One region of the Kitasatospora sp. Ki12 genome, then DNA from elsewhere that is predicted to be linked to it. Evidence: predicted binding sites of a transcription regulator. Region 1 holds the regulator's gene; the other holds the start of a gene.

Region 1 (9,215 bases):
CATCTTCGAGCCCTCGGCGTGCTCCGACCCGCGAACCGTCGAGTACGCGATGCGGTCGACGCGGGTCGGTGTCCCCATCCGATTGCTGGAGGGGCCCTTCACCAAGACGCTGATCTTCGACCGGACCGTCGCCCTGATCCCCGCGGCGGCGGACCATACGGTGGCCGCCGTCGTAGAGGATCCCGCGATCGTCGCCTACCTGGTCGACGTCTTCGAACGGCAGTGGGCGCAGGCCCAGGTGGTGGACTGGGAGGCACTCGCGGAAGGATCCGCGGGGTCCACGACCCTTGAGCAGGTGGGCCGCCTCCTCGCCCGGGGGCTCACCCAGCGGGCGATCGCCACCCGGATGGGCCTCAGCGAGCGCACCGTGGCCGGTCACATCGCCCGGCTGCGTGAGCAGTACGACGCGGAGACGCTGTTCCAGCTCGGCTGGCAGATGAGGGGAGCCCGCGATGCCTGAGCGCGGTCTGCCCGATGTCGCCGTGGTGGAGGGCCGGAACGGGGGCTCACGGATCCGCTGTCCGGAGACCCCGTTCAACCACGGCCTGGTCGTCGGTCGCACTGTCGCTCTGATCCCGGCGACCCCTGAGAGCGGGGTCGCCGCCGTGGTGGTGGATCCTGCGACGTGCCTGGCCGAGTCCGGCCGGCCCGGCGGGCGGGGGAGCCCGGTGGCTGAGCGGTGCTCAGCCGGTGGCGGCGCCGGTCGGCCAGTAGCCGGGGACCGGGGGCTGCTGCCGGGGGACGTTGAACTGCTCGCCGGGGGCGGTCCAGAAGCCCTCGCGCAGGGAGAGCGCCATGCCGGCCCAGTCGAGCGCGGTCTCCACCGTGTGGTTGAGGGCCTCCTGCGACCAGGTGTCGTCGAAGACCAGCGGCAGGACGGGGGCGACCTGCTCGATGGTGGCGATCAGCGGGTTGTGGGTGATGGCCTCGTCGACGAGGAGGACGATCGGCTTCCGCAGGGCCGACGCCCACCCGAGCTCCAGGCTGACACCGGCCGAGAGCGGCGCTCCCACGTAGGCGAACACGAGGTCCGCGGACTGCAGGGCGCGGAAGTCGGAGGGGACGCGGGGCTCCGGAGCGCGGCCGGAGATGGTCCAGGCGTCGCTGTGGTGCGCGCTGTACACAGCGGCACCGCTGCGGAGCAGGGTCGTGCGGAGCGTCGTCAGCCGCGTCCGGCTGGCGAGCGTCACCACACTGTCGGCCGGGCCGGTCAGCCGCATCAGCGGCGCGGCCAGGAACACACGTGCACGCCGACCCTCAGGGGCCTGGCTGTCGTGGTGACGCAGGTAGGGCTCGGTCATGTCGACTCCGGGGAAAGGCCGACCGGGAGAGTGAGCGTCGGCGATGCGTTGGATGTGGGCTGCTCTGCGTGGTGATCCCGCTGATGAACGACTTAGCATTTGACGGTACATTGGCAAGGTGTGGCGTCTTGCCGGACCATTGGGAGCGAACTGATCGTCCATCGCGGGGCAGCGCCGCGTCCAGGGTTGGCCTGTGTCATCTGGATGCCTGGCAGGGAGATGACGCACACCCGTGCACCGGGGGTGACAGCCTCCCCCCTCGCGCGGCACTATGTGAGCCGTTATCCTGTTCGACGCTTCTAGTGGCGATTCTCCGGAGAGAGAGTGGGGGCATGACTGACATGCGCCGGTTTGTCCGCAAGGTTGTGCTTTCGTTGGCCGTCGCCGCCGCTGTGCTCGGTGCCGGCTCTCTTGCCCATGTTGCCGACTCGCACAACGCGATTGCCGTCGAGGCCACCGCGAGCGCCCTGGACGACATCTCCTGGCAGTGAACACGATCGTTTGAGTGTCTGGCCGCTTGTCAGGACTCGTGAAGGATTCGCCGACCCCCTGAATCGGGGCTCTCAGTCAGTCGGCGATTCCTGCATCTTCCGGCCGAGGACATATCCGAGTTGGAATAGCGAGTCGACTTTGTAGTCATCGCGCATTTCGGCTATGTGTCTTGCCAGCGTCCGCTCGCTGATTCCCAAACGCCGCGCGATGACCCGGTGGCTGGTGCCTTCGAGCATCTGGTCGATGATCGTCTGACGCAGACGGGACACCACCTGCTGCGGCACGGTGCGGTCGCCCTCGAATTCCAGCGCTCGGCTCCAGCACCGTTCGAAGACCTCTTCGGCGAGATAGTCGACGACCGCGGGGTCGTAGATGAAGGCCGCGAGGCTCATGTCATCGGCGATCGGGATCACGGCTACCCGCCGATCCATCACTATGAGCCGCGTATAGGGTTCGTCAAGGGTTCTGTACTGGCCACCTGCCCGGGCGAGTGTGGCCACGTAATCCCTGGTCGGCTGGTGGTAGCGCGTGCTGGCGTGGTAGATCGTCCGCATCTCCGTACCACTGCGGAGCGTTTCCAGATCGTGCTCGATCATCCCGGCGAGAAGGTCCGGCTGGCGCGGGCCGCCGGGTTGGAGCGCCAGGGCTTCCTCGAGCCCGGATTCTCTGAACTGCTCCAGCCGCTGACGGATAAGAGCCTTGCCCTGCACATACTCGATCGATCCGCCGCGTTGCTTCGGGGAATGGAATTCCCGAGCGAGTTCCTGCAGTTCGGAGGGCAGGGAGACGGCTCGTGACAGGAGCTCCAAGGCCTGACGCTGCCACGAATGGCTGAGGCTGGCTGAGAGCTGTGTGGGGTCGGCGGCTACGAAAACAGTCGGATCATCGCTGTCGGGAACGAGAAGGCCAATCCTCGCCAGCTCGTCGCGCGCAGAATCATTCTGATCGGTATTGGTGCCCGATGGCAGCCTGCCGTCTCCTCGGAGAACGGTGAGAAATAGCTCCCGTGCTTCTGTCGAGAGCACGGTCAAGCCGGCGGCAAGGGGCTGCTCTCGTTCACTCATCCGCGACTCCTTGCCGTTACCGTGATACCTGCGTCCCGTCAGCGCTGACGCTGAATCGCGTTTCAGCATGCCAGATCCGGTGCGCCCTCCGAAGAGGGATTGATGACCGCACCCTCTCACCAAGGCCGAGCCGCCGGCACCCCCCGAACAGGAGGGGGCCGGCGGCGGGGTCCGGGCGGGCGGGTCAGCGCTTGGGGCGCCAGACGACGAGGGCGCTGGACTGGGGCGTGGGGGGCTGGTACGGGACGAGGTCGCGGCGGTAGGAGGCGTGGACGGCGGCCTCGCGCTGCTGGAGGGCGGTGGCGGCGCCTTCCAGGGAGTCGACGAGTTCGGTGACCCGGGACTGGAGGGCGGTGACCTGGTTCTCCAGCTCGATGATCCGCTTGATGCCCGCCAGGTTGATGCCCTCGTCCTGGGAGAGCCGCTGGACCTCGCGCAGCTGCTGGATGTCGCGGGCGGAGTAGCGGCGGCCGCGGCCGGCGGTGCGGTCGGGGCAGACCAGGCCGAGGCGGTCGTACTGGCGGAGGGTCTGCGGGTGCAGTCCGGACAGTTCGGCGGCCACCGAGATGACGTACACCGGGGTGTCCTCGGTGAGGACGTACGGCGGTGCGGCCGAGGGGACCCGGCGGGTGCGGCGGGTGCCGTCGCCGGGGAGGCCCTCGCCGACGCCGGGGCCGATCGACCCGTCGGGGTTGACCGGATTCATCGGATTCATCGGGGACATCTGGTCGTCACGCTCCCTTCGCCGCCCGGAAGAGGGCCGCGCGCGGATCGTCGGAGGCGGTGGCCTCGCGGTACTGCTCCAGGGCGTTCAGCGCGTCGCCGGTGACGTGCTGGGGCACCACGACCTCGACGGTGACGAGGAGGTCGCCGCGGGTGCCGTCCTTGCGGGTGGCGCCCTTGCCGCGGGCGCGCATGGTGAGGCCGTTGGCGCTGCCCGGGGGCAGCTTGAGCTTCACGGCGGGGCCGCCGAGGGTGGGTACCTCGATGGTGGCGCCGAGGGCCGCTTCGTGGAAGGCGACGGGGACGGTGACGGTGAGGTTGTCGCCCTTGCGGCCGAAGACGGGGTGCGGGTCGACGTGCACGGTGACGTAGAGGTCGCCGGGCTGTCCGCCGCGTTCGCCCTGGGCGCCCTTGCCCTTGAGGCGGATGCGCTGGTCGGCCTGGACGCCGGCCGGGATGCGGACCTGCATGGTGCGGGCGGAGCTGGCCCGGCCGCTGCCGTGGCAGTCGGTGCACGGGTCGTCGACGATCATGCCCCGGCCGCGGCAGTCCTTGCACGGCTCGGAGAGCGCGAAGGCGCCCTGGCCGCGGCTGACGGTGCCGGCGCCGACGCAGGTGGGGCAGACCCGCGGCGTGGTGCCGGACCTGGCGCCGGTGCCGTTGCAGGTGCGGCAGGGGGCCTGGCTGGTCATCCGGAGCGGGACGGTCGCGCCGTCGACGGCCTCCTCGAAGGAGAGCGTCACCTCGGTCTCGACGTCGGCGCCGCGCCGGGGCTGGGCCTGCCGGGTGCCGCCGCGGTTGAAGAGGCCGCCGAAGACGTCGCCGATCCCGCCGCCGCCGGTGCCGCCGCCCTGGTTGCCGCTGAAGAGGTCGCCGAAGTCGAAGCTGTAGCTGCCGGTGCCGCCGGGGCCGCCGCCGGCCCGGAAGCCGCCGTTGGCGAAGAGGCTGCGGGCCTCGTCGTACTCCTTGCGGCGCTTCTCGTCGGAGAGGACGTCGTACGCCTCGGAGATGTCTTTGAAGCGCTCCTCGGCCTTGGCGTCACCCTTGTTGGCGTCCGGGTGGAACTCGCGCGCGAGCTTGCGGTACGTCTTCTTGATCTCGGTGGCGGTGGCGTCCTTGGGCACGCCGAGGACCTTGTAGTAGTCCTTCTCGACATAGTCCTTGCCACTCATGGCCTCCGCCACCTCCCGATGTCCATCGTCACTGTGTTGTCAACAGCACGGGAACGCACGGCCGTCGACAACGCGCTGCGGAGCCGGCCGCCGTACTGGCCGGCGTACGACTCCGCAGCGCACTGGTTGTCAGCTGTCACAGGTGGTCAGCTGTCCGAGCCACCGTCGGACGTGTCCGCGTCGCCGGACTTGGCGTCGGCGTCCGGGGCGGAGGCCGTCTGGGTGCCCGGCTGGGGCTCCGCGACGGCGACCATCGCCGGGCGGATGATCCGCTCGCCGATGCGGTAGCCGGGCTGGAGGATCTGCACGCAGGTGTCCTCGGTGACGTCCGAGGAGTAGCTGTGCATCAGCGCCTCGTGCATGGTCGGGTCGAAAGGCTCGCCCTCCTTGCCGAACTGCTGGAGGCCCAGCTTGGCGACGACCGTCTCCAGCGACTCGGCGACGGACTTGAAGCCGCCCGTGACCTCGCCGTGCTCGCGGGCGCGGCCGATGTCGTCCAGGACCGGGATCAGGGACTCCAGGATGTTGGAGACCGCGATCTCGCGGACGGTCAGCCGGTCGCGCTCGACCCGCTTCCGGTAGTTCTGGTACTCGGCCTGCAGGCGCTGCAGGTCCGCGGTGCGCTCGGCCAGCTCGCGCTTGGCGGTGGCGAGCTCCTCGGGGGAGCCCTCGCCGGCACCGGCCGCCGCTGCCTCCTCGGCGGCCTTGATCACGGCCTCCTCGGCGGCGGAGTCGTCGCCGGGCTTGCCGCCCTGCGGCTTGTCCGTCATGCCGACGCACCACCCTTGGGCTTCTCGTCGTCCACGATCTCGGCGTCGACGACGTCGTCGTCCTTGGCCTGGGCGGACTCACCGGCGGGGGCGGCACCGGCGGCGTCGGCGTTGGCGTACAGCGCCTGGCCGAGCTTCTGGGCGGTGGTGGAGACCTTCTCCGAGGCTTCGCGGATCTTCGCGATGTCCTCGCCCTTCAGGGCCTCCTTGAGCTCGCCGATGGCGGTCTCGACCTCGGTCTTGACGTCGGCCGGGAGCTTCTCCGCGTTGTCGGCGATGAACTTCTCGGTCGAGTAGACGAGCTGCTCGGCGGAGTTGCGGGTCTCGACGGCCTCGCGGCGCTTGTGGTCGTCCTCGGCGTACTGCTCGGCCTCGCGGCGCATGCGGTCGACCTCGTCCTTCGGCAGCGAGGAGCCGCCGGTGACGGTCATCTTCTGCTCCTTGCCGGTGCCGAGGTCCTTCGCGCCGACGTGCATGATGCCGTTGGCGTCGATGTCGAAGGTGACCTCGATCTGGGGCAGGCCGCGCGGCGCCGGCGGGAGGCCGGTCAGCTCGAACATGCCGAGCTTCTTGTTGTACGCGGCGATCTCGCGCTCGCCCTGGTAGACCTGGATCTGCACGGACGGCTGGTTGTCCTCGGCCGTGGTGAAGATCTCGGAGCGCTTGGTCGGGATCGTGGTGTTGCGCTCGATCAGCTTGGTCATGATGCCGCCCTTGGTCTCGATGCCGAGGGACAGCGGGGTGACGTCGAGCAGCAGGACGTCCTTGACCTCGCCCTTGAGGACACCGGCCTGGAGCGCGGCGCCGATGGCGACGACCTCGTCCGGGTTGACGCCCTTGTTGGCGTCCTGGCCGCCGGTCAGCTCCTTGACGAGCTCGGCGACGGCCGGCATGCGGGTGGAGCCGCCGACCAGGACGACGTGGTCGATCTCGGAGAGCGAGATGCCGGCGTCCTTGATGACGTTGTGGAACGGGACCTTGCAGCGCTCCAGCAGGTCCGCGGTCAGCTGCTGGAACTGGGCCCGGGTGAGCTTCTCGTCCAGGTGCAGCGGGCCCTCGGCGGAGGCCGTGATGTACGGCAGGTTGATCGAGGTCTCGGAGGACGAGGACAGCTCGATCTTGGCCTTCTCGGCGGCCTCGCGCAGACGCTGCAGGGCCATCTTGTCCTTGGACAGGTCGACGCCGTGGCCGGACTGGAAGACCTTGACCAGGTGGTCGACGACGCGCTGGTCCCAGTCGTCACCACCGAGGTGGTTGTCACCGTTGGTGGCCTTCACCTCGACGACCCCGTCGCCGATCTCCAGCAGGGAGACGTCGAAGGTGCCGCCGCCGAGGTCGAAGACCAGGATGGTCTGGTCGTCCTTGTCGAGGCCGTACGCCAGGGCGGCCGCGGTGGGCTCGTTGACGATGCGCAGGACGTTGAGGCCCGCGATCTCACCGGCCTCCTTGGTGGCCTGGCGCTCGGAGTCGTTGAAGTACGCCGGGACGGTGATGACGGCGTCGGTGACGGTCTCGCCCAGGTACGCCTCGGCGTCCCGCTTCAGCTTCTGCAGCACGAAGGCCGAGATCTGCTGGGGGTTGAAGTCCTTGCCGTCGATGTTGATCTTCCACCCGGTGCCCATGTGGCGCTTCACCGAGCGGATGGTGCGGTCGACGTTGGTGACCGCCTGACGCTTGGCCACCTCGCCGACCAGGACCTCGCCGTTCTTGGCGAAGGCGACGACGGACGGCGTGGTCCGAGCGCCCTCGGCGTTCGTGATGACGGTGGGCTCGCCACCCTCCAGAACGCTGACGACCGAGTTCGTCGTGCCGAGGTCGATGCCGACCGCGCGTGCCATCGTAGGTACCTCCACGGAAGAGTTGAGCTTTACAGGCTCAAGGATGCACGACTCGACGGGCAGCGTCAACAGCTATGAGTGCCAGTCGCTCAACTTTGCTGAGCGGAATCGACCGATGGGGCGTGGGCGGGACGGTGGTGGGGCGGTAGTGGAGCGGCGGGCGCCGTGGCGCGCGTGCGGTCACGTGACTGCCGCCATAGCTTGGGAATCTTCTGGAGAACTGTTGCCGACCGGTAATGTCCGGGCCGTCGGCCCGGCAAGTTACCGACCAGTACACTCAGGTCGACAACCGTAGGACCGCAGAGACTGCTCAACCGCAAAGCCGCAGGAGACGGAGAGCCGATGCAGCTAGCAGCGATCGTCATCTCGCTGGTCACATTTGTGATCGGCACCGCGCTCGCCGCCCGTGCGGCGCTGTACATCTACAAGGTGGTGCGCACCGGAGCGGCGGACTCCACCCGCTTCGGGCAGCCCGCCCAGCGGGCGAAGACCCTCGCGACCGAATTCTTCGGTCACACCAGGATGAACCGCTGGGGGATCGTGGGCATCGCCCACTGGTTCGTCGCCGTCGGCTTCTTCAGCCTGGTGCTGACCATCGTCAACGCGTTCGGCCAGCTCTTCGACGCCGACTTCGACCTGCCGGTCATCGGCCACTGGATGATCTGGCAGCTCTTCGTCGAGCTGCTCGGCACCCTGACCACGCTGGGCATCCTGGTCCTGATCGTGATCCGGCTGATGAGCCTGCCGTCGCGGTCCGGCCGCAAGTCCCGCTTCGCCGGCTCGATCGCCTGGCAGGCCTTCTACGTCGAGTACACGATCCTCGGCATCGGCCTCTGCATCACGATGCTGCGCGCGCTGGAGGGCGCCCTCAAGGGCGTCGACTCGTACGGTCCCGAGCACCTGGTCTCGTACCCGCTCGTCACCGCGCTCAGCGGCCTGTCGCACGGCACGCTGGAGAACCTGATCTACCTGTTCGCGATGCTGAAGATCTGCATCTCGTTCGCGTGGGCGACCACCATCGGCCTCAACCCGTCGATGGGTGTGGCCTGGCACCGGTTCCTCGGCTTCTTCAACATCTACTTCAAGCGCGAGGAGGACGGCGGCACCGCGCTCGGCGCCCTCCGTCCGATGACCAGCGACGGTCAGCCGATCGACTTCGAGGACCCGGCCGACGACGCCGTCTTCGGCGTCTCCCAGGTCGAGCACTTCTCCTGGAAGGGCATCCTCGACTTCTCCACCTGCACCGAGTGCGGCCGCTGCCAGTCGCAGTGCCCCGCCTGGAACACCGGCAAGCCGCTCTCGCCGAAGCTGCTGATCATGAGCCTGCGCGAGCACGCCTACGGCAAGGCGCCGTACCTGCTGGCCGGCGGCGGCAAGGACATGGAGGGCGAGGAGCAGGCGACCCCCGAGCAGCTCAAGGACGTCCCGGCGGCCGCGCTGGCCGAGGCCGAGCGCCCGCTGATCGGCACCGCGGAAGAGAACGGCGTCATCGACCCGGACGTGCTGTGGTCCTGCACCACCTGCGGCGCCTGCGTCGAGCAGTGCCCGGTGGACATCGAGCACATCGACCACATCGTCGACATGCGCCGCTACCAGGTGATGATCGAGAGCAACTTCCCGACCGAGGCCGGGACGATGCTCAAGAACCTGGAGAACAAGGGCAACCCGTGGGGCATGGCCACCAAGGCGCGCCTGGACTGGGTCAAGGAGCTCAAGAAGGAGACCGGCATCGAGGTGCCGGTGATCGGCGAGGACATCGACCCCGCCGAGGTCGAGTACCTCTACTGGGTCGGCTGCGCCGGCGCCCTGGAGGACCGCGCCAAGAAGACCACCAAGGCCTTCGCCGAGCTGCTGC
Region 2 (9,215 bases), 1.1 Mb from region 1:
CGCGCGGCAGGCGATCAGCTCGGCCGTGTTCTGCGACAGGCCGGCCAGCGCGGAGGTCGCGATGTAGATCAGCAGGGCGATCTGCAGCAGCAGCTTCTTGCTGGCGAGGTCGGAGAGCTTGCCCCAGATCGGGGTGGAGGCGGTGAGGGTGAGCAGCGCCGCGGTGATCACCCAGGTGTACGCGGACTGGCCGCCGTGCAGGTCGGCCAGGATGTGCGGCAGGGCGTTGGAGACGACGGTCGAGGAGAGCACGGCCACGAAGAGGCCGAGCAGCAGGCCGGAGAGCGCCTCCATCACCTGTCGGTGGGTCATCTGTCGGTCGTCGACGGCGGCGGTGCCGCTCGCGGCCTCGGTGGTCACGGTCATCTGGGTCCTTCGGCGCAGGCGTGCGGGATACGCGCATCATGAAAGTTCGTTGCCTTAAGCAACCATAAGATGAGATGGTTGAATTAGGCAACTTTCTTCAAGGCCAGGTAAAGAGACCGGCGCCGCCGACCGGGGCGCACCGCCGCGGACCCCGGTCAGTCGACCGGCGGCTCCGCCAGCACGTCGTTGAACCGGTGCAGCAGCTCAGCGAAGCGCACCGTGTCCTCCTGCGACCAGCCGCCCATCACCTCGCGCACCCGCCGCATCCGGGCGTCCCGGGCGGCCAGGTAGCGCCGCCGCCCGTCCTCGGTCAGCGACACCAGCGCGGCCCGGCGGTCCAGCGGGTCGGCCTCCCGGGCCACCAGCCCGAGCTCCTCCAGCGCGCGGATCTGCCGGCTCACCGTCGCCTTGCCCACCGTGAAGTGGGCGCCGACGTCGGTCACCCGGACCCTCCCGGCCTGCTCGACGTAACCGAGCAGGCTGTACGCCATCCCCTCCAGCCCGGGGTGCACCCGGCGTGAGAGTTCCGCCACTCTGGCCCGGCCCCGCCGGAACATCAGCGCGACCTCGCGCTCCACCGCCACCAGGGCTTCCTCGTCGCTCACCGCGCCAGTATCGCCCAGTGCCCCCGGGCCGCCCGCGGCGCGGGAGGTGCGACAAGCCAACTACTTCATGGTATGAAGTATCGGTTCTGGAAGATCCGTTTTTCCCCGATACGCAAGGAGATGTGGATGGCAGCCCCGGGGCAGGGTTTCGTCGCCGAACTGAAGAGCGCGGTCACCCCGCGCGCGGCACTGCTCGTGATCGGGGTGCTGCTGCTCCAGCTCGGGTTCATCACCTCCTACATCGGGGCACTGCACAAGCCGGCCCCGCAGAACCTCTCCATCGCGGTGGTCGCCCCGCCGCAGGTCGCCCCCAAGCTGGTCGGGGCGCTGGAGGCGGTCCCGAACGACGCCGTCAAGGCCGTCACCGCGCCGGACGCCGAGACCGCGACCGCGCAGATCAAGGACCAGAAGATCTACGCCGCCTGGGTCGTGAACCCGACCGGCACCGAGGACACCCTGCTGGTCGGCGGCGCCCGCGGCCCGTCCGCCGCCAAGGCCGCCGAGACCATCACCACCGCGATCGACAGGAGCCAGGGCCGTACGGTCAAGGTCGAGGACGTCCTGCCGCTCGCCAAGGGCGACACCAACGGCCTCTCCTCCTTCTACCTGGTCATCGGCTGGTGCGTCGGCGGCTACCTGGTCGCCTCGATCCTCGGCATCAGCGCCGGCTCCAAGCCGGCCAACGCCCACCGCCTGCTGATCCGGCTGGGTGTCCTGGCGCTCTACTCGGTCGCGGCCGGCCTCGGCGGCACGATCATCGCCGGGCCGGTGCTGGACGCCCTGCCGGGCTCGATCCTCTCGCTCACCGCCATCGGGGCCCTGGTGGTCTTCTCGGTCGGCGCGTTCACCATGGCGCTGCAGTGCCTGTTCGGGATCATCGGCATCGGCCTCGCGGTGCTGGTCTTCGTCGTCCTGGGCAACCCGAGCGCGGGCGGGGTCTACCCGGCGCCGATGATGCCGCCGTTCTGGCGGGCCATCGGCTCGGTGATCCCGAACGGCGCCGGCACCGCCGCCACCAAGTCGATCGCCTACTTCGGCTCCACCAACCTGGGGATGCCGATCCTGGTGCTGGTCGTCTGGGCGCTGATCGGCATCGGCGTCGCCTTCCTGGGCGTCGTCCGCGGGACCCGCGCCGAGGAGCGCGAGCCCGTGGCCGTCGCGGCCTGATCCCGCTCCCCCTCTGCCCCCGAGCCCCCGGCCCCACCGGCCGGGGGCTCGGCGCGTCCCGGGGCGGCACGCACGGGCGGGGCGGCGCGCACGGGCCGGTCAGCCGCCCGCGAGCGGGGCCGGGTCGGCGACGATGGCCCGCACCACGCTCACCGCGGCTCCCAGCAGCGGGCCGCGACGGCCCAGCCGGGAGACGGTCAGCCGGTCCTCCGACCACGGCCGGACGGTCACCCGGGCGGTCAGTTCGGCGCGCATCGCGGGGAGCAGCCAGGGCGCCAGCCGGGCGTAGCCGCCACCCAGGACCACCTCGGCCGGGTCCAGCAGGTTGACGGCTCCGGCGGCCGCGATGCCGAGCGCCGAGCCGGCCCCGGCCAGGGCGGCGCGGGCCGACTCCTGGCCGGCCGCGGCGCGCTCGGCGAGCAGCGGCACCCAGTCGCCCCGGGCGCCGGCCAGCCCGGCCGCCCGCAGCACCGCCGCGTCGCCCGCGTACCGCTCCAGGCAGCCGTGGGCGCCGCAGGCGCAGCGGGGTCCGCCCGGGTGGACCGGCACGTGGCCGAACTCGCCCGCGTAGCCGCGCGCGCCGCGCAGCAGGCGTCCGCCGACCACGATCGCCGCGCCGACCCCGGCCTCGGCCGAGACGTAGAGGAAGTCCTCCGGCCCGTCGCCCAGCCAGCGCTCGGCCAGTCCGCCGAGGTTGGCCTCGTTGTCGGCCTCGACGGGCAGTTCGGCCAGGCCGTCCGCGGCCGGGCGCAGCGCGGCGCGCAGTTCGGCGGCCAGCGGGACGTCCTGCCAGTCCAGGTTGGCGGCCCGCCGCAGCAGGGCGCCGGAGGTGTCGACCAGCCCGGGCACGGCCAGGGTGAGCCCGGCCGGGCGCAGGCCGGCCTCGGCGACGGCCGCGCGCAGCAGCGCGGCGAGGTCGGCCATGACGGCGGCGGGCTCCCGGCCGTGGTTGGCGACCTCGCGGCGCCGTACCGCCCGAACCTCCCCGCGCAGGTCGACCACGCAGGCGCCCAGGTGCCGGACGCCGATCTCGGCGCCGAGGCCGCCGGGGCCGAGCGGGTTGAGTCCGAGCGCGGTGCCGGGGCGGCCGACCTTGCCGCTGGGCGTGGCGGGGCCCGCCTCGACCACCAGGCCGCCGGCGATCAGCTGTTCGGTGAGGGAGGAGACCGCGGCCCTGGTCAGTCCGGTCTCGGCGGCCACCTCGGCGCGCGAGCGCGGTCCGCTCGCGATCACCCCGAGCACCAGGGCCAGGTTGGCCCGGCGCATGCCCTGCTGGCTGGCGGGCCCGGTCCGGACGCCGTCCGGCTCGCGCATCAGGCTCACCTCGCCCCTTTGCTACGGCTGCTACGGGACATCCCGCCGCATTTCGGGTGCAGCGTAACCGGGTTCCGGGGCCGTCGTGCGGACCAGGGCGGGCTCGGCGCCGGGGCGGTCGGCGAGCCGGGTGAAGACCCACCGCTGCATCGCCCAGAAGCGGAACAGCATCGCGACGAAGGTGCCGACGACCATGCCGCTGAGGAAGTCCGCGGCCTCCTGGGCGAAGGGGCTGACGAACGGCTCGCGCAGGTCCAGGACGTACCGGGAGATCACCAGCGGTACGTCGTTGACGCCGATCGCCACCGCGCTGACCAGGAAGAACAGCAGGACCTCACGCTGCCGGCCGCCGGACCGGAAGGCCCAGCGGCGGTTCAGCACGTACGAGACGACGGTGGCGATCACGGTCGCGACGGTGAGGGCGACCACCGGCTTGTGCTGCAGCACGGTGAACTTGAGTTCGAGGTTGATCACCGTGGTGAGCACGAAGCAGCCGCTCCCGACCAGCAGGAACTTCACCAGCCGGCGGTGCCGCACCAGGAAGGGGCGCAGCCGGTCCGGCACCCGGGCCAGCGCGCGCTGCGTGGGGGACGGCATCTCCGCAGTCTCGCACGCGGGGATGCCGTCGGCCCCCCGGATCTGAGATCCGGGGGGCCGACGGCCGGGCGGCGCCGGTCAGGCCGCGACGGCCAGCACCTCGGCCGGCTCCAGCGCCAGCTCCAGCACCTCGCGGACGTCCGCGACCGGGTGGACGGTGAGCCGCTCCAGCACCTCGGCCGGGACGTCGTCCAGGTCGGCCTCGTTGCGCTTGGGGATGATCACCGTGGTGACCCCGGCCCGGTCGGCGGCGAGCAGCTTCTGCTTCACCCCGCCGATCGGCAGCACCCGCCCGGTGAGCGACACCTCGCCGGTCATCGCCACGTCGGTGCGCACCTTGCGGCCGGAGAGCAGCGAGGCCAGCGCGGTGGTCATGGTGATGCCGGCGCTCGGCCCGTCCTTGGGGACGGCCCCGGCCGGGACGTGCAGGTGCACGCCGCGGTCGCGCAGCGAGGTGACCGGCAGCTCCAGCTCGGCGCCGCGCGAGCGCAGGTAGGAGAGCGCGATGTGCGCGGACTCCTTCATCACGTCGCCCAGCTGCCCGGTGAGGGTCAGCCCGGTGCCGCCGGTCTCGGCGTCGGCGAGCGAGGCCTCGATGTAGAGGACGTCGCCGCCGGCGCCGGTCACCGCGAGGCCGGTGGCCACGCCGGGGACGGCGGTGCGGCGCTCGGCCGGCTCCTGGGCGGCCTCCGGCACGTGGTGCGGCCGGCCGATCAGCGCGCGCAGGTCCTGGGCGCCGACCGCGGCGGGCAGCTCGCGCTCGCCCAGCTCGGCCTGCGCGGCGATCTTGCGCAGCACCCGGGCGATCGAGCGCTCCAGGTTCCGGACGCCCGCCTCCCGGGTGTACTCCCCGGCGAGCCGGCGCAGCGCCGACTCGTCCACGCTGACCTGCTCACCGCCGAGGCCGGCCTTCTCCAGCTGGCGCGGGAGCAGGTGGTCGCGGGCGATGACGACCTTCTCGTCCTCGGTGTAGCCGTCCAGCCGGACCAGCTCCATCCGGTCGAGCAGCGGCTCGGGGATGGACTCCAGCACGTTGGCGGTGGCGAGGAAGACGACGTCGGAGAGGTCGAGCTCGACCTCCAGGTAGTGGTCCCGGAAGGTGTGGTTCTGCGCCGGGTCCAGTACCTCCAGCAGGGCGGCGGCCGGGTCCCCCCGGTAGTCGGAGCCGACCTTGTCGATCTCGTCGAGCAGGACGACCGGGTTCATCGAGCCGGCCTCCTTGATCGCCCGCACCAGACGGCCGGGCAGGGCGCCGACGTAGGTGCGCCGGTGGCCGCGGATCTCGGCCTCGTCCCGGACGCCGCCGAGCGCGACCCGGACGAACTTGCGGCCCATGGCGTGGGCCACGCTCTCACCGAGCGAGGTCTTGCCGACCCCGGGCGGCCCGACCAGGGCCAGCACCGCGCCCCCTCGGCGCCCGCCGATCAGGCCGAGCCCCTGGTCGGACCGCCGCTTGCGGACGGCCAGGTACTCGACGATGCGCTCCTTCACGTCGGTCAGGCCGGCGTGGTCGGCGTCCAGCACCGCGCGGGCACCGGCGATGTCGTACGCGTCCTCGGTGCGCTCGTTCCAGGGCAGCTCCAGGACGGTGTCCAGCCAGGTGCGGATCCAGGAGCCCTCGGGCGACTGGTCGGAGGAGCGCTCCAGCTTGTCGACCTCCTTGAGCGCCGCCTCGCGGACCTTCTCGGGGAGGTCGGCGGCCTCGACCCGGGCGCGGTAGTCGCCCTCCTCGTCGGCCGCCTCGCCGTTCAGCTCGGCCAGCTCCTTGCGGACGGCCTCCAGCTGGCGGCGGAGCAGGAACTCCTTCTGCTGCTTGGCCACGCCCTCCTCGACGTCCTTGCGGATGGTGTCGTTGACCTCCTCCTCGGCGAGGTGGTCGCGCAGCAGGGTCAGCGCGTACTCCAGCCGGGCGACCTGGTCGGCCTCCAGCAGCACCTTGAGCTTCTGCTCGGCGGTGACGAAGGGCGCGTAGCCGATGTTGTCGGCGAGCTCGCCGACGCCCTCGATCTGCGCGACCCGGTCGACGATCTGCCAGGCGCCGCGCCGGCGCAGCCACTGGGTGGAGAGCGCCTTGTACTCCTTGACCAGCTCGGCGGCCCGGCCGGCCACCGGGGTGCCCACCGAGGACTCCCGGAAGGGCGTGGTCTCCACCCAGAGGGCGGCGCCGGGGCCGGTGGTGCCGACGCCGATCCGGAGCCGGCGGACGGCGCGCACCAGCGCGACCGGCTGCCCGTCGGCGTTCGGGCCGTCGGCCAGCCGGCCGACCTGCTCCACGACGGCCAGCGTGCCGGCCGCCGCGTACGAGCCGTCCACCCGCGGGACCAGCAGGACCTGCGGCTTGCCGCCGGTGTCCGCGGCCCGGGCGGCCTCGACGGCGGCGCGTACCTCGGTGTCCTTCAGGTCCAGCGGGACGACCATGCCCGGCAGGACGACCTCGTCGTCGAGCGGCAGCACGGGCAGGGTGAGCGGTGTGGACGTCGATGCCATGATCTCTCCCCAGTCAGTGAAGTTGAGTCGACCTGACTAAGGCTCGGCGGGCGCCGGTTGTTCCCGGCACCTGGTTCGCCGTGAGCGAACACGATCCGGCCGGGAAGGCCCCGCGGGCGGGCCGCGGGGCGGCCGTCAAAAGGGCACGGAGAACAGACCGGACGGCACCGGGACAGCACCCGGCGCACCCCCGGAATTCCTCAGCGCGCGGTCCGCACGTGCGCCCCGCCGCGCGCGGGCGCGGCACCGCCGGCCGGCGCCGCGGCCGGACGCGGCCGGGGCGGGCGCCGCTCGGCCCGGCGCAGCCAGCGCCACAGCGCCACCCCGGTGAGCACCGCCGCCGGGTGCCCCACGGCGGTGACCACGTCCCGGTCGGAGGCGATCTGCTCGGCGATCATCAGCCCGGCGCCGCCCAGGGCGACCAGCCGCCCGCGCCAGGAGAGCAGCCCGGCCACCGCGCCCAGACAGGCGAGCACGCCGTAGCTGACCCCGATGTCCAGGTGGTCCATGACCTCGGGCGCCATCCGCCCGGTCTCCACCGCGACGACCACCACGCCCTGGGAGAGCAGGGTGGCCGTGACGTGGCCGATCGCGAAGACCGCCGCCGCCCGGGCCGGCCCGACCCTGCGCTCCAGCGGTGCGAGGGTGAAGGCGAATCCCCACAGGTAGGGCATCCAGACTTCACCGGCCACCCAGAAACCACTCAGGACCAGGGCCCGCACGGGGTGCTGCAGCAGGTTGTGCCCGTCGGAGCTGGAGGCCTCCTGCAACCGCTGCACGAGTTCCGGGTCGGCGAGCCGGGCGAAGGTCGTGGTGGCGCCCACGACGGCGAGGTACCCGAGGGTGAAGGGGTTGCGCCGGGGCGTCGGCACCCGGTCCAGCAGCCACCGCACGGCGCCGGTGCGCAGCCCGAGCCGGAGCATTCCGTACGGCGCTCCCGCGGGCACGCGGCCCCCGGCGTCCTGCCGCAGTCCCGCCATGCCGCCTCCGCTCGACGCCGCGGCCAACCGGCCCGCCCGGCGCCCGGGGCACCGGCGCGCGCCGCGGATCGCGCCCGGTCGGATGTTGTCGTGGCCACGGTACGTCGAGGTTCTGAGAGGCACCTGGGAAAAGCCCGTGAAGACCGTCGACGTAGCGGACCGCCGGATTCCTGAAATTGGTCCAGACCTTGTTCCCATTAACGCGTCAGTAGGGCCTCTGACCGGCGACTTGGCGTCAACTGGACTGCATACGTACCGTTACGCGGTGAAAATTCGCCGGGTAAGGTATCGGCCCGTGCCCACTCGTGCAGTGGGTCCGCGGGCGGCTCGAACAGCCGGCCCACGGGCCGGAAACGTCCGGTCCACCTGCCGGAAAGCATCCGCTGTCCGTACGCTGCGAAGTGCGCGGGAGAAGTGGGCGGCCGACCAGTCCGTCCTCGCCTCCCGATCGCGCGACGGGACGGCGGACCCGGCACAGTCCACGACGGAACAAGACTACGAGCGGAGCCCCGCCATCCCCACAGGTGGCCGGCCCGCAGCCCTGGGGGCGGTGGCGTGACCGTGACAGAAATTCAGCAGGACAACCACAACGCCGGCGGCGCGGTGAGCAGCCAGCGCAGAGTGCTGGTGGTTGAGGACGAACCCACGATCGCCGAGTCGATCGCGGCCCGACTGGGCGCGGAGGGGTTCAAGGTCGCCGTGGCCCACGACGGCCCCGGCGCGGTCGACGGCTTCCACACCTGGCAGCCGGACCTCGTCGTCCTCGACATCATGCTGCCCGGCTTCGACGGCCTGGAGGTGTGCCGCCGGATCCAGGCCCAGCGCCCGGTGCCGGTGCTGATGCTGACCGCGCGCGACGACGAGACGGACCTGCTGGTCGGTCTCGGCGTCGGTGCCGACGACTACATGACCAAGCCGTTCTCGATGCGCGAACTGGCCGCCCGGGTCAACGTGCTGCTGCGCCGCGTCGAGCGCGCCCAGCAGGCGGCCCGCACGCCCGCGCTCGGCAGCCTGCGCTTCGGCGAGCTGGAGATCGACCACGTGCAGCGCCGGGTCCGGCTGGCCTCGGGCGACGTCCACCTGACGCCGACCGAGTTCGACCTGCTCGCCTGCCTGGCCGCCCAGCCGCGCGCGGTGCTCACCCGCGAGCAGCTGCTGGCCGAGGTCTGGGACTGGACCGACGCGTCCGGCACCCGCACCGTGGACAGCCACGTCAAGGCGCTGCGCCGGAAGATCGGCGCCAGCTGGATCCGCACCGTGCACGGCGTCGGGTACGCACTGGAGGCCCCGCTCTCCTAGGACGGCGAGCACCGGGCGACGGGCCACCGGGGGGCCCGTGTCCGGACGACGCCGTGCCACCACGCGGGGGAAGACACGCGGGGACACAGAGACCAATGACCTTTCCACAGCAACGCAACGGGGATTCCGCCGGCACGCGGCCGCGGACCCTCGCCGCCCGTGCCGCCAGCCGGGTCTGGGCCGACATCCGGCCGCTCGACCCGGTCCGCTCGATCAAGGGCAAACTCGCCCTGCTCGTGATCGTCTCCGTGTTCCTGGCCACCGGAATGGTGGTCGTGGCGATCCGGTCCGAGACCCAGATCCGGATCATCATGGTCTTCTCCATGATCGCCTCACTGCTGTTCATGCAGTTCCTCGCGCACGGGCTGACCGCCCCGCTGCGCGAGATGACGGAGGCCGC

The links. The regulator HspR, encoded in region 1, represses chaperone genes until heat shock. The targets are predictions, from matches to a motif close to TTGAGNNNNNNNNNCTCAA.
Region 2: a site for HspR is predicted at 6,559-6,577, ahead of lon (endopeptidase La). Genes of this name have one in related genera too.

Annotation. Positions count from the first base shown of each region.
Region 1 covers NZ_BAAIHT010000001.1:2,063,859-2,073,073, forward strand. The annotation lists gene ACYP53_RS08995 (LuxR C-terminal-related transcriptional regulator) at 1-460, shown strand, start outside; gene ACYP53_RS09000 (TIR domain-containing protein) at 684-1,301, opposite strand; gene ACYP53_RS09005 (hypothetical protein) at 1,634-1,792, shown strand; gene ACYP53_RS09010 (helix-turn-helix domain-containing protein) at 1,865-2,857, opposite strand; gene ACYP53_RS09015 (heat shock protein transcriptional repressor HspR) at 3,042-3,572, opposite strand; gene dnaJ (molecular chaperone DnaJ) at 3,589-4,752, opposite strand; gene grpE (nucleotide exchange factor GrpE) at 4,899-5,522, opposite strand; gene dnaK (molecular chaperone DnaK) at 5,519-7,360, opposite strand; gene ACYP53_RS09035 ((Fe-S)-binding protein) at 7,703-9,215, shown strand, end outside.
Region 2 covers NZ_BAAIHT010000001.1:949,466-958,680, forward strand. The annotation lists gene ACYP53_RS04005 (MDR family MFS transporter) at 1-312, opposite strand, end outside; gene ACYP53_RS04010 (MarR family winged helix-turn-helix transcriptional regulator) at 522-971, opposite strand; gene ACYP53_RS04015 (ABC transporter permease) at 1,098-2,138, shown strand; gene ACYP53_RS04020 (ROK family protein) at 2,238-3,452, opposite strand; gene ACYP53_RS04025 (GtrA family protein) at 3,483-4,049, opposite strand; gene lon (endopeptidase La) at 4,128-6,536, opposite strand; gene ACYP53_RS04035 (rhomboid-like protein) at 6,737-7,516, opposite strand; gene ACYP53_RS04040 (response regulator transcription factor) at 8,078-8,815, shown strand; gene ACYP53_RS04045 (sensor histidine kinase) at 8,911-9,215, shown strand, end outside.